3 regions of the Exiguobacterium sp. SH3S1 genome follow, and region 1 is predicted to be linked to each of the others. Evidence: riboswitches for the same ligand, from Rfam matches in the RefSeq annotation. Region 1 holds a riboswitch; each other region holds the start of a gene.
The links. Region 1 has a riboswitch for S-adenosylmethionine ahead of EVJ26_RS05165 (2,3-diketo-5-methylthiopentyl-1-phosphate enolase). Riboswitches for the same ligand answer to the same signal wherever they lie in the genome.
Positions count from the first base shown of each region.

Region 1 (3,729 bases):
CCCGTAACGCGACGTCGCGATCGCCCCGGCGTTACAGATCGTCAAGACGTTCCCCCCTGCCGGCAGCACCGTGAGCGCATGCTCCCCGATGGCCCGATACGTGTCGACGTCTCGCTCGAACAGCGCGATGGCCCGATGTTTGATGTCAGTCGCGATTCTTTCAAAGTCGTCTCCGACGTTGAATCCGAGAAGCGACTCGATCACGTTTTGCAGATTGACCGCCGTCGGACGGGTCGCGATCAATCGACGGCCGACGAGGTCGAGCCGGCGTGTGAAGTCCGGGTCATCCTGGAGGCGGACCGCTTCTTTCGCGAGCACGAATGCGCCGAAATAGGCGATGGCCGGCGCGCCTCGGACTTGTAACGTCTCGATGGCGTGCTCCGCCTGTTCGAGCGTCGCGATCGTCACGTACCGCTCTTCATGGGGCAGTAACGTTTGGTCTAAAATGACGAGCTCGTCCCGGTTCGGGTCGAAGCGAATGTTTTGGACTGTCATACGCGTACCCCCGCTAACAGCGTCACTAATTCATCGATTGTCCGGACATCGTGGCGCTGTTTAATGAGCGTCGTGCCGAGCGTGAGCGCTTCCCGTTTCCGCTCGAGCCGGACCGTTTCCGGTAACGTCTCGAGGTCAGCGACTCCGGCGAGACCGATGGCGCGGCGAATCAGTTCGCATCCGGCATAGCCGATCGTGTCGCTAAAGATGGTTTGAAGTAGCTCATCGACGAATCCGTCCGTGTTGAACGGTTCGACCGCCGTCTCAAACTTCGTCCGGAACGTCTTCTCAAACGTCTCCCATACCGTCAATACGTCCGTGAACCGTTCGAACCGTTTGAGTGGGTCATGGAACGTCGATAGCGTCAAATGGGCGACGATTTGCCCGATGTCAAAGCCGAACGGTCCGTAAAAAGCGAACTCCGGATCGATGACTTTCGTCTCTTGTTGCGTCGCGAAGATACTGCCTGTATGTAAGTCTCCGTGCAAGAGCGCGTCGTGTTTCGTGACGAAACCGACTTTCAGTTTCGTGACCTCCACTTTCAATTTCTGGTCACGCCAAAGCGCTTCGACGTCCTGACGGAGCGCGGTTTCGATGTTGTTCGATTCGGCATCTTTGTACGGATCGGTGAAGATCAGTTTTTCAGTGATGTCGCACAGTTCCGGGTTGTAGTAATCCCGTTCTTTCCGCTTCTTCTCAATCGGGCCGGCCGTATAGTCTGACGTCTCAAACAACGTCTGTCCTAAAAACTCACCGATGTGACGGGCGAGTTCAGGATACGTTTTCCCTTCCAAATAGCCCGTCCGGACGATATCAAAGTCGGACAAGTCCTCTAAAATCGTGTAGGCGAGCGTCCGGTCACTGCCGAGAACGACCGGGACGAAACGCGGGACGACGCTAGCGAATTCGCGCAACGCGAGCTGCTCGATCCACGCCCGTTCAAGTGTGAGCGGCCAACTCTCTCCGACGACTTTCGCATACGGTAGCGCCTGCTTGACGATGAGGCTCGTTTCGCCTTGACGGATGCGGAAGACGAGGTTCAAGTTGCCGTCCCCGATCTCCTCGCAATGCGCGATGCCCCCATCTTCGAGTAACCCTAACGTTCTGACGTGCTCGACGACTGTCTGTTCTGTAAATGGTTGATAAGCCATGTCTGTTTCCCCTTTCGGTATATTCCCCACAAAAAAAGCCCCTTTCTCCGCGAGAAAGAGGCACAGCCGTAACGGTTGTTCCTCTCATCTGTCAGACGTATGTCTGGTGGATGTAGCACCGTGCCTACTGGTCGGTTGCTGCGGCGTCATCGGGCCAATTCCCTCTGCCAACTCGCGATAAGAGTGTCATATTCGATTGTGTGAACTTGTTGTGATGAATGTTACTTACTCGAGCACCAAGTTGTCAACGTCAATTTTCGGACCCGGTGTTGTCTTTTCCCGGGCATATATAGAAACAATGAATTCAACTATTTTTTCTCAAAAAAAGGAATTGACGAACCGGATATTGTGTGACAAAATTCAATTAAATTTCACAACTTCAAAATACATTCTTATCAAGAGCAGACGGAGGGGACAAGCCCGATGATGTCGCAGCAACCGACCCGATTGGGCACGGTGCTAATTCTTGCAGCGTAAGCTGAGAGATAAGAGTTCATTTTTTTATGATGACCTCTTGCCTCGGCATGGGGTCATTTTTTGTTTGACCGGAAGGAGGAACGAACATGAGTATTACTGCCACATATGAAATCAGCCGGACGAACCGCGTCGCGACTGTCGCCGAGAAAATCGCCCTTGAACTGACCGTCGGCACATGGACGGAACTGCCCCACCTAGAGCAAGAACAATTAAAGGCGTATCGGGGCGAGGTCGTCTCAACGACGCACACGGAAACGACGAGTCGCTTCACAATCCGTTATCCGCTCCATAACGTCACGCCCGACTTCTCATCCATCTTGACGACGACGTTCGGGAAATTATCGCTCGATGACTCGGTACGCTTGATCGACTTGACGTTACCCGAAACGCTTGCGTCTGAATTCCCCGGAGCAAAGTTCGGTGTTCAAGGCGTTCGTGAGTTGCTCGACGTCCATGATCGCCCGCTCGTCATGAGCATCTTTAAAGGGATCATCGGCCGTGATTTACGCTTCTTAGAACAGCAACTTCGAGACCAGCTCGCCGGCGGCATCGACATCGTCAAAGATGATGAAATCCTATACGATAATCCGCTCACTCCGTCGCTTGAACGAGCTAAAATCGGGGCGGCCGTCATCCAAGAACAGTTCGAAACGACCGGGAAACGTTCGCTCTATGCCATCACGCTCAGCGGTCCGGTGTTCGGGCTACGTGACCAAGCGCTCCGCTTGATCGAGGCGGGCGCGACGGCACTGTTGTTCAACGTCTATACATACGGGCTCGACACACTCCGCGAACTCGCGAGCGATCCAACAATTAACGTCCCGATTTTGGCGCATCCGGCGTTCGCCGGCGCCTTGACCGGCTCGATCAGCCACTCGCTCTTGCTCGGGAAATTGTTCCGCCTCGCGGGGGCCGACTTGACGCTGTTCCCGTCCCCATACGGTTCACTCGCGACACCGTCCGATGAGGCGTTCGCGATTCGGGATAGCAGTGCTCGGCCGCACTGGGCGAAGCCGATTCTACCGGTCCCGTCGGCCGGCATCCATCCGGGGCTCGTCCCGGACATCATCCGTGATTTCGGCACAGACGTCGTCATCAACGCCGGCGGCGGCATCCACGGTCACCCAGACGGCGCGGCTGCCGGGGCCCGGGCGTTCCGACAAGCGATTGAGCAAGTAGTGGGCGTGGCGAGCCAGACGAACGAGCTCGAGGCCGCGCTAAAGGCGTGGTCAAAACAATGACGATTCACATCTTGTGTGACTTCGACGGGACGATCACGGCCGAGGACAACATCATCGCTTTGATGCGGGCGTTCGCACCGCCCGAATGGCACGCGCTCAAAGACGACGTGCTCGCTCAAGACATCTCGATCCGCTCCGGGGTCGGACAGATGTTCCAGCTGTTGCCGAGCGCTGACGCTTCGGCGTACCGTGACTACTTGCTGGACCGCATCACCTTGCGCCAAGGTTTCTCGACGTTTTTGGCAGAAGTCCGGCAACAAGTTTGGAAGTTCGACGTCGTCAGCGGCGGCATGGACTTTTTCGTGTACCCGATCTTGCAAGACCACGTCGCGCCGGACCACATCTACTGTAACGTCGCCGACTTC
Region 1 is NZ_SJUW01000003.1:142,031-145,759, reverse strand. It holds gene mtnA (S-methyl-5-thioribose-1-phosphate isomerase) at 1-495, opposite strand, end outside; gene mtnK (S-methyl-5-thioribose kinase) at 492-1,646, opposite strand; SAM riboswitch class I at 1,728-1,830, opposite strand; SAM riboswitch class I at 2,036-2,138, shown strand; gene EVJ26_RS05165 (2,3-diketo-5-methylthiopentyl-1-phosphate enolase) at 2,210-3,364, shown strand; gene EVJ26_RS05160 (2-hydroxy-3-keto-5-methylthiopentenyl-1-phosphate phosphatase) at 3,361-3,729, shown strand, end outside.

Region 2 (3,729 bases), on a different contig from region 1:
AAAGCAGGTGCAACATATGGAGATGATTTTGCTGGCGCTACTGCCCGCACTCATGTGGGGGAGTATCCCGCTTATCGTATCTATTGTCGGCGGCAAGCCGATTCAACAATTGGTCGGCACGACGATCGGCGCGATGGTAATGGCGACTGTCATCGCGCTCGTCTTCAAACCAGAGTTCACGACGCTCGCGATCGTGACTGGTTTCATATCGGGTGTGTTCTGGGCGCTCGGACAATACCTTCAATTCCAGTCATTCCAAATTTTGAGCGTCTCGAAAGCGATGCCAATCAGTACAGGGATGCAGCTTGTCGGGACATCACTGTTCGGGGTCATCGTCCTTGGGGACTGGAAGACGCCGACTGAACTATGGCTCGGCTTCTCGGCCCTCGTCTTGATCATCATCGGGGCCGTCATGACGTCATATCAACAACATAAAGAATCTGACAGCAGTAGTGCTTTGAAAAAAGGGCTACTCGTGCTGCTCGTTTCGAGCATCGGTTACGTGACGTACGCCGTCCTCACCAACTACTTTGAGGTCGATGGCATCACCGCCATCCTACCGCAGTCACTCGGGATGTTCATCGCCGCGCTCTTGTTCAGTCTTCGTGAAAAAGATGTGAAAAAGTTTGATCCGAAGACGTTCAAGAACATCTTCGCCGGGCTTGCCTGGGGGATCGGGAACTTCGGGTTGTTCGTCTCGAGCGGAGAAGTCGGCATCGCCACGTCGTTCGCACTGTCTCAACTGAACGTCGTCGTCGCGACACTCGGTGGCATTTACTTGCTAAAAGAAGAAAAGACGTCGAAAGAACGCGTCTTCGTGTTTATGGGGATCGGTCTGATCGTGGTCGCCGGTTTTATGTTAGGGCTCGCGAAGAGCTAAAAAAACGACGGGTATGAGGCCCGTCGTTGTCAGCTTGTCCACGTCTGGTCGATGAACTCGTCACGGCCAGATTGTTTCCGGTCCGCTTTATAGTGGGCCGGATTTTTTTTATGATAATCTTGATGATAGTCTTCGGCCGGGTAAAAGACGTCAGCCGGTAAGATTTTCGTCACAATCGGTTGTTTGAACTTTCCGCTCGCAGCGAGCGCGTCGCGGCTCTGTTCTGCTTTCACGCGTTGTTCTTCCGTATGATAGAAGATGGCGGGCGCATATTGTTGCCCGCGGTCTTGGAACTGGCCGCCGTCGTCGGTCGGGTCAGTCTGAATCCAATACAGTTCGAGCAAGCGCTCATACGCGAACTGAGACGGATCGAACGTGATCTCGACGACCTCGTAATGACCGCTCGTGCCTGTCTTGACGTCTTTATACGTCGGATTGTCGACGTGTCCGCCCGTATAGCCGGATACGATGCCTTCGATGCCTGGCTGTTCCTCGAACGGTGTCACCATGCACCAAAAACAACCGCCTGCGAATGTAGCTTTTTCCAAAATAAAATCCCCCTCATGTTCATTCCAAAAAAAGCGCCCATGTCATCGACATGAGCGTTTTGTCATATCGTCCAAGGCGATGCCTTGCTGGAAGTAGCACCTTGCCGAAGCAGGTTGCTGTGAAGTCATAGAGCCAGGTCTCTCGTTCACTCAAGATATCGATATGTAGTTGGTGACAGCATCATATCATCTGTCTCGTTTAAACGTCAACGATTTGGTGTGCGCCGAAGTTGAAATAGCGTGGCACCAACAATCAAGATAATGAGGGCGATGGACGCAGGGAATGCCCACGGCAAATCATCCCCGAACAATTGTAGAAAGAACAGGGCGAACACGGACAGTAAAACAAGGATGTAAGAGCGGGACATGGCTACCTCCAATAACGTTTCTTCTAGTGTATCAAGTTGCACATCCAATGGCGATAAAAAGAAGGGGATTCGATGCATTCAGCGAATACCGAATAACATTGCCTATAAGGAGGGAATTGGATGCAAGACTTATTTGAACTAGACATCGAGACCGCACAGTGCGGCTATAAAGAAGGGACGTTCACGGCCCGGGACGTGACGGCCTACTATTTGACACGGATCGCTAGCTTGAACGATAAACTGAAAGCGGTCATCCAAGTGAACCCGGACGCGTTGTTCGAGGCGGAGGCGGCCGACCGTGCCTACCGACGCGGAGACCGGCTGCCACTCCTCGGTATTCCCGTTTTACTCAAGGACAACATCGAGACGGCGGGACTCATGAGGACGACTGCCGGCGCCGTGGCGCTCGAGCATCACTTTGCGGGTCGTGACGCTGAACTCGTCCGCCGCCTCCGTGAGCATGGGGCGGTCATTCTCGGCAAAACCAACTTATCGGAATGGGCCAATTTTTTGACGGAGGACATGCCGAACGGATGGAGCGGGGTCGGTGGCCAGACGCTCAATCCGTATGGTGACAATCTCGACGTCGGCGGTTCGAGCTCTGGCTCGGCGGCTGCCGTTGCGGCGAACTTGACGATGCTCGCCGTCGGCAGCGAGACGAGCGGGTCGATCATCCATCCGAGCGTCCATAACGGCATCGTCGGCATCAAACCGACGGTCGGGCTCATCAGCCGGAGTGGGATTATCCCGATTTCGCGGTCGCAAGATACGGCCGGTCCGATGGCGCGGACGCTCCGCGACGCGGTGCTCGCACTAGAAGCGATGTGCGGGGAAGACGACTCGGACCCGGCGACGACACATCTGCCGGCCGGTCCACCGTACCGGACGTGTCTCGACGAGCGTCAAGCCGTCGGCATGCGCGTCGGTTTCGTGAAGGCGGAACTGTCGGATGAAGAACAGACGCTCTATCAAGAAGCGCTGGCGTTACTCAAAGCGAGCGGGGTCGAGCTCGTCGAAGTCGACCTGCCGTCAAACGACGGACTTGACCAAGGCGACGTCCTCTACCATGAGTTCAAGCTCGGGATTGAGGCGTATTTGGCGACGACAGCGCTCCCATATGAAACGCTCAAGGACTTGATGGACTGGAACAAGCGTCACCCGGAAACGATCCCGCATGGACAAGTTACGTTCGAGAAAGCGAATCAGTTATTAGGGCGTTTGACCGAGTCGAGCTACCTAGAGCGACGCTTAGCCGACGTCCGGCACGCGAAAACGGACGGCCTCGATCGTTTATTGATGGAACAAACGCTTCACGCCCTGGCGTTGCCACACGACTTGAATTACGATATGGCGGCGAAGGCAGGGCACCCGACGGTCACGATCCCATACAAGCTCAAACAGAGCGGGGCACCTTTCGGGCTGTCATTCACGGGTACGAGCTATGCGGAACGAGACCTCATCCGCATCGCCTACGCGTTCGAACGCCACGTGACGCGTCCGATCCCGCCTATGTAAGAACGTTGCACCTGTCGCTCACGTCCGCTACAATGGTACGTATGCGGATTGAAGAAAGGACAGATTACAATGAAATCATCTATATATGGGCTGACATTTGATCAGCTGTCGGACGCTTGCGTATCTTGGGGATACAGTGCCTACCACGCCAGACAAATATGGGACTCGCTTTACATCGACCGTGTCAGACGGCTCGACGAGATCGCGGTTCGTCCCGAAGTGCGCGAACAGCTTGAGGCGAACTATGCGCTGACGACACAAGAACTGTTCGTCAAACAAGAAGCGGGTGACGGCACGGTCAAATTCTTACTTAAACTGCACGACGGGCATTATATCGAAACGGTGCTCATGCGCCATAAGTATGGACGTTCCGTCTGTGTGACGACACAAGTCGGGTGCAACATCGGCTGTAGTTTCT
Region 2 is NZ_SJUW01000005.1:38,405-42,133, reverse strand. It holds gene EVJ26_RS06985 (GRP family sugar transporter) at 17-880, shown strand; gene msrA (peptide-methionine (S)-S-oxide reductase MsrA) at 910-1,428, opposite strand; SAM riboswitch class I at 1,491-1,590, opposite strand; gene EVJ26_RS14465 (hypothetical protein) at 1,635-1,796, opposite strand; gene EVJ26_RS06975 (amidase family protein) at 1,917-3,311, shown strand; gene rlmN (dual-specificity RNA methyltransferase RlmN) at 3,381-3,729, shown strand, end outside.
Region 2: linked by a shared signal. The riboswitch ahead of msrA (peptide-methionine (S)-S-oxide reductase MsrA) and the one ahead of EVJ26_RS05165 (2,3-diketo-5-methylthiopentyl-1-phosphate enolase) in region 1 are both predicted to bind S-adenosylmethionine.

Region 3 (3,729 bases), on a different contig from region 1:
GATGGTCGCAAGTGCGATATCTCGAATCGTGGCGGCATCTTCTGGTACGGCTTCCCGCATCTTCATAACAGCTTCCCCCTTTTGGCCAATCTAGTACTATCATTCCCCATCACGTAAAAAATATCCTGCCCTTCTATTACTTTTTCGTGTCGAAATAAAGCAGAACGTTATTTTCTATTTTAACTAGGGTATATGAGTACCAATGCCAACTTACAAAGGAGTGTTTAGACATGGAACCAACATTACAAAACGATCCACACGCAGATAACGCCAACAACCCGAATCGCCAATTCGACCAAACCAACTCGGGTGGTCCTAGAATCAACGTCGTGACCGGGATGCTTCTCGGTGCGCTCGTCGGCGGTCTGATCGCCCTACTTAGCTCGTCGAACCGTGAGACGACGAAACAGTCGCTCACGAATGCGAAGTCGTCTGTCGGCGGTCTCGTCGACACGATCAAAGAAGATCCGGCCGGTAAAGCGTCTCAAGTCATCGAGCAAGTGAAATCGGCGTCAGGTATGATTCAAGAAGTGTCGACCGATGTGCAAAACGTCTATGAAAAAGTTGTCGGTGAAGTCGACACGGTCAAAGAAGACGTGAACAAAGTCGTCGAGACGGCCCAGGAAACAAAATCAGATTTGCAAGATATTGGTGAGAAAGTCGTCGAGGCGAAAGATACAGCACTCGGCAACGAGAACGCAACAAACGAAAATAAACCACAAGCATAATAAAAAAACGACCTTTCTCGCGAAAGGTCGTTTTTTTATGCTTATGCGAAACGTTTTGCGCCTTCTTCAAGCAATGCCGCTTTGTCCGTCTGCTCCCATGGGAGTTCAACGTCTGTGCGACCAAAGTGTCCGTAAGCTGCTGTCTGTCTGTAGATCGGGCGACGAAGGTCGAGCATCTTAATGATGCCGGCCGGACGAAGGTCGAAGTTCTCACGAATGAGTTCAACGAGTTCAGTCTCGCTCAATTTACCAGTGCCGAACGTGTCCACCGCGATTGAAACCGGGTGTGCGACACCGATCGCGTATGCAAGTTGAACTTCCGCTTTGTCAGCAAGTCCAGCTGCAACGAGGTTTTTCGCCACGTAGCGGGCCGCGTATGCTGCCGAACGGTCAACTTTGGTAGGATCTTTACCTGAGAACGCACCACCGCCGTGGCGAGCATATCCACCGTATGTGTCGACGATGATTTTACGTCCTGTAAGACCTGCATCACCTTGTGGTCCACCGATGACAAAACGGCCAGTCGGGTTGATGAAGTACTTTGTCTCGGCATCGATGAGTTCAGCCGGGATGACTGCTGCGATCACGTGTTCTTTAAGGTCCGCTTGGATTTGCTCGAGCGTGATGTCTTCTGCGTGTTGCGTCGAGATGACGATCGTATCGATACGGACCGGGTTGTTGTCTTGGTCGTATTCAACAGTTACTTGCGTCTTACCGTCTGGACGAAGGTAAGTGAGCGTTCCGTTTTTGCGGACTTCTGCCAAGCGACGTGACAATTTGTGAGCGAGTGAGATTGGGAGCGGCATGAGTTCAGGTGTCTCGTTCGTTGCATAACCGAACATGAGGCCTTGGTCACCGGCACCAATCGCATCGATTTCTTCGTCAGTCATTTGACCTTCACGAGCTTCGAGCGCTTGGTCGACACCGAGTGCGATGTCTGCTGACTGCTCGTCGATTGCTGTGAGTACAGCACAAGTCTCAGCGTCAAAACCATATTTGGCGCGCGTGTAGCCGATCTCACGAACAGTTTCACGTACAACTTTCGGGATATCCACGTAAGTCGATGTCGTGATTTCACCAGCTACGAGCACGAGACCTGTCGTGACAGACGTCTCAGCCGCAACGCGGGCGTTTGGATCTTCAGCCAAAATTGCATCCAAAATCGCATCTGAGATTTGGTCACAAATTTTATCCGGATGTCCTTCAGTGACGGACTCCGAAGTGAAAAGTCGACGGTTCAAGTTTGACATTTCGAAAAACCTCCTATTAATAAGGGTGATGTGTGGACGGTACTCGTTCCCCTTACGCGTTGCTTTGGGACGGTAATGAAAAAAACCTTTCGCCACGTTCAATGGGAAAGGTTGAATCGTTCTTCCTTACCCTCTTATCGTTCGAAGCTGTCGCTTCGCTTCAGGATAGCACCTTTTCCGAAAAAGACTACAGGATCGGACGGTTGCTGGGCTTCGTAGGGCCTTGTTCCCTCCACCGCTCAGAATAAGAGTATCCGTTACGAACACCATCATATAAATGCCATACCGTTCTGTCAAGCGTATCTGCTTAATTTGTAAATTTCTTCGTAATCACGGAAATCATTTATGTTTGTGAAATATCAAACATTTTTTTGACGGTTTCCGTTTTTTCACTCCCCGCTTATACAGAATATGTTAGAATGTCTTTGTAAGAAAGCGCTTACTTTAAAGGGTAAAGAAATGCTTGTTTTCGATTAGTGTGTCACATATAATGAAAATGTCATACTAATTAAACGCGGAAGTATGCGGATTTCATCCACATCTATTTAGGGGAAAGGTGGGATTCAGGATGGCGACTACGCTCCTGAAAATCGAAGAATTAATTAAGGGTGCCGATGTATTACGGAACTTAACGGTTCCAGAACTGGTGGAAGAAGCCATTCGTAACGGTGAAGGCGTACTGACGAAAGACGGGGCTTTATCGGTCAGTACAGGGAAATTCACAGGACGGTCACCGAAAGACAAATTCGTCGTCCAAGATGAAGTCAGCAACTCGTTAGTGGACTGGGGGCCGATCAATCAGCCGATCGCAGAAGAAAAGTTCACCGCTCTTCTCGACAAAGTCCTCACCCATCTCGAGACGAAACAGAAGCTGTATTATCTCGAAGCTTCGGCTGGAGCTGACGAGCACTACACGCTACCTGTACGCGCCATCACCGAGTACGCGTGGCACAGCTTGTTCGCGAAGCAGTTGTTCTTGCGAGAGTGGCCGACGAGAGCTGCGTTTGACCCGTTCACGGTCATTTATGCACCGAGCTACAAGGCCGACCCAACAGTTGACGGGACGAACTCAGAAACATTTATCCTCGTCTCGTTCGCCAAACGTACCATTCTGATCGGGGGAACAGAATACGGCGGCGAAATTAAAAAATCGATTTTCTCGGTCATGAACTTCCTATTACCTGAACAGCACGTCTTGTCGATGCATTGCTCGGCCAACGTCTCGGACGCCGGGGAGACGGCGCTCTTCTTCGGACTATCGGGCACGGGAAAGACGACGCTATCGGCCGATATGGAACGGCATCTCATCGGTGACGATGAGCACGGTTGGTCACCAGACGGCATCTTCAACATCGAAGGCGGTTGCTACGCCAAGACGATCAACTTGTCGCGTGAGAACGAACCTCAAATTTATGACGCCATCCGTTTCGGATCGTTGATCGAAAACGTCATCTTGAACGAAGACCGCTCACCCGACTACAAAAACATCTCGCTCACCGAAAATACGCGAGCAGCTTATCCGATTCAATACATCGATAACGCGATGCTCCCTTCACGGGCCGGTCACCCGAACACGATCGTCTTCTTGACGGCCGATGCTTACGGGGTGCTCCCGCCGATCAGCAAGTTGACGAAAGAGCAGGCGATGTATCACTTCCTATCTGGCTACACATCAAAACTAGCCGGGACGGAGCGCGGCGTGACCGAGCCACAAGCAACGTTCTCGACTTGCTTCGGCTCACCGTTCTTGC
Region 3 is NZ_SJUW01000002.1:154,277-158,005, forward strand. It holds gene EVJ26_RS03530 (GNAT family N-acetyltransferase) at 1-66, opposite strand, end outside; gene EVJ26_RS03535 (YtxH domain-containing protein) at 231-728, shown strand; gene metK (methionine adenosyltransferase) at 770-1,978, opposite strand; SAM riboswitch class I at 2,110-2,229, opposite strand; gene pckA (phosphoenolpyruvate carboxykinase (ATP)) at 2,547-3,729, shown strand, end outside.
Region 3: linked by a shared signal. The riboswitch ahead of metK (methionine adenosyltransferase) and the one ahead of EVJ26_RS05165 (2,3-diketo-5-methylthiopentyl-1-phosphate enolase) in region 1 are both predicted to bind S-adenosylmethionine.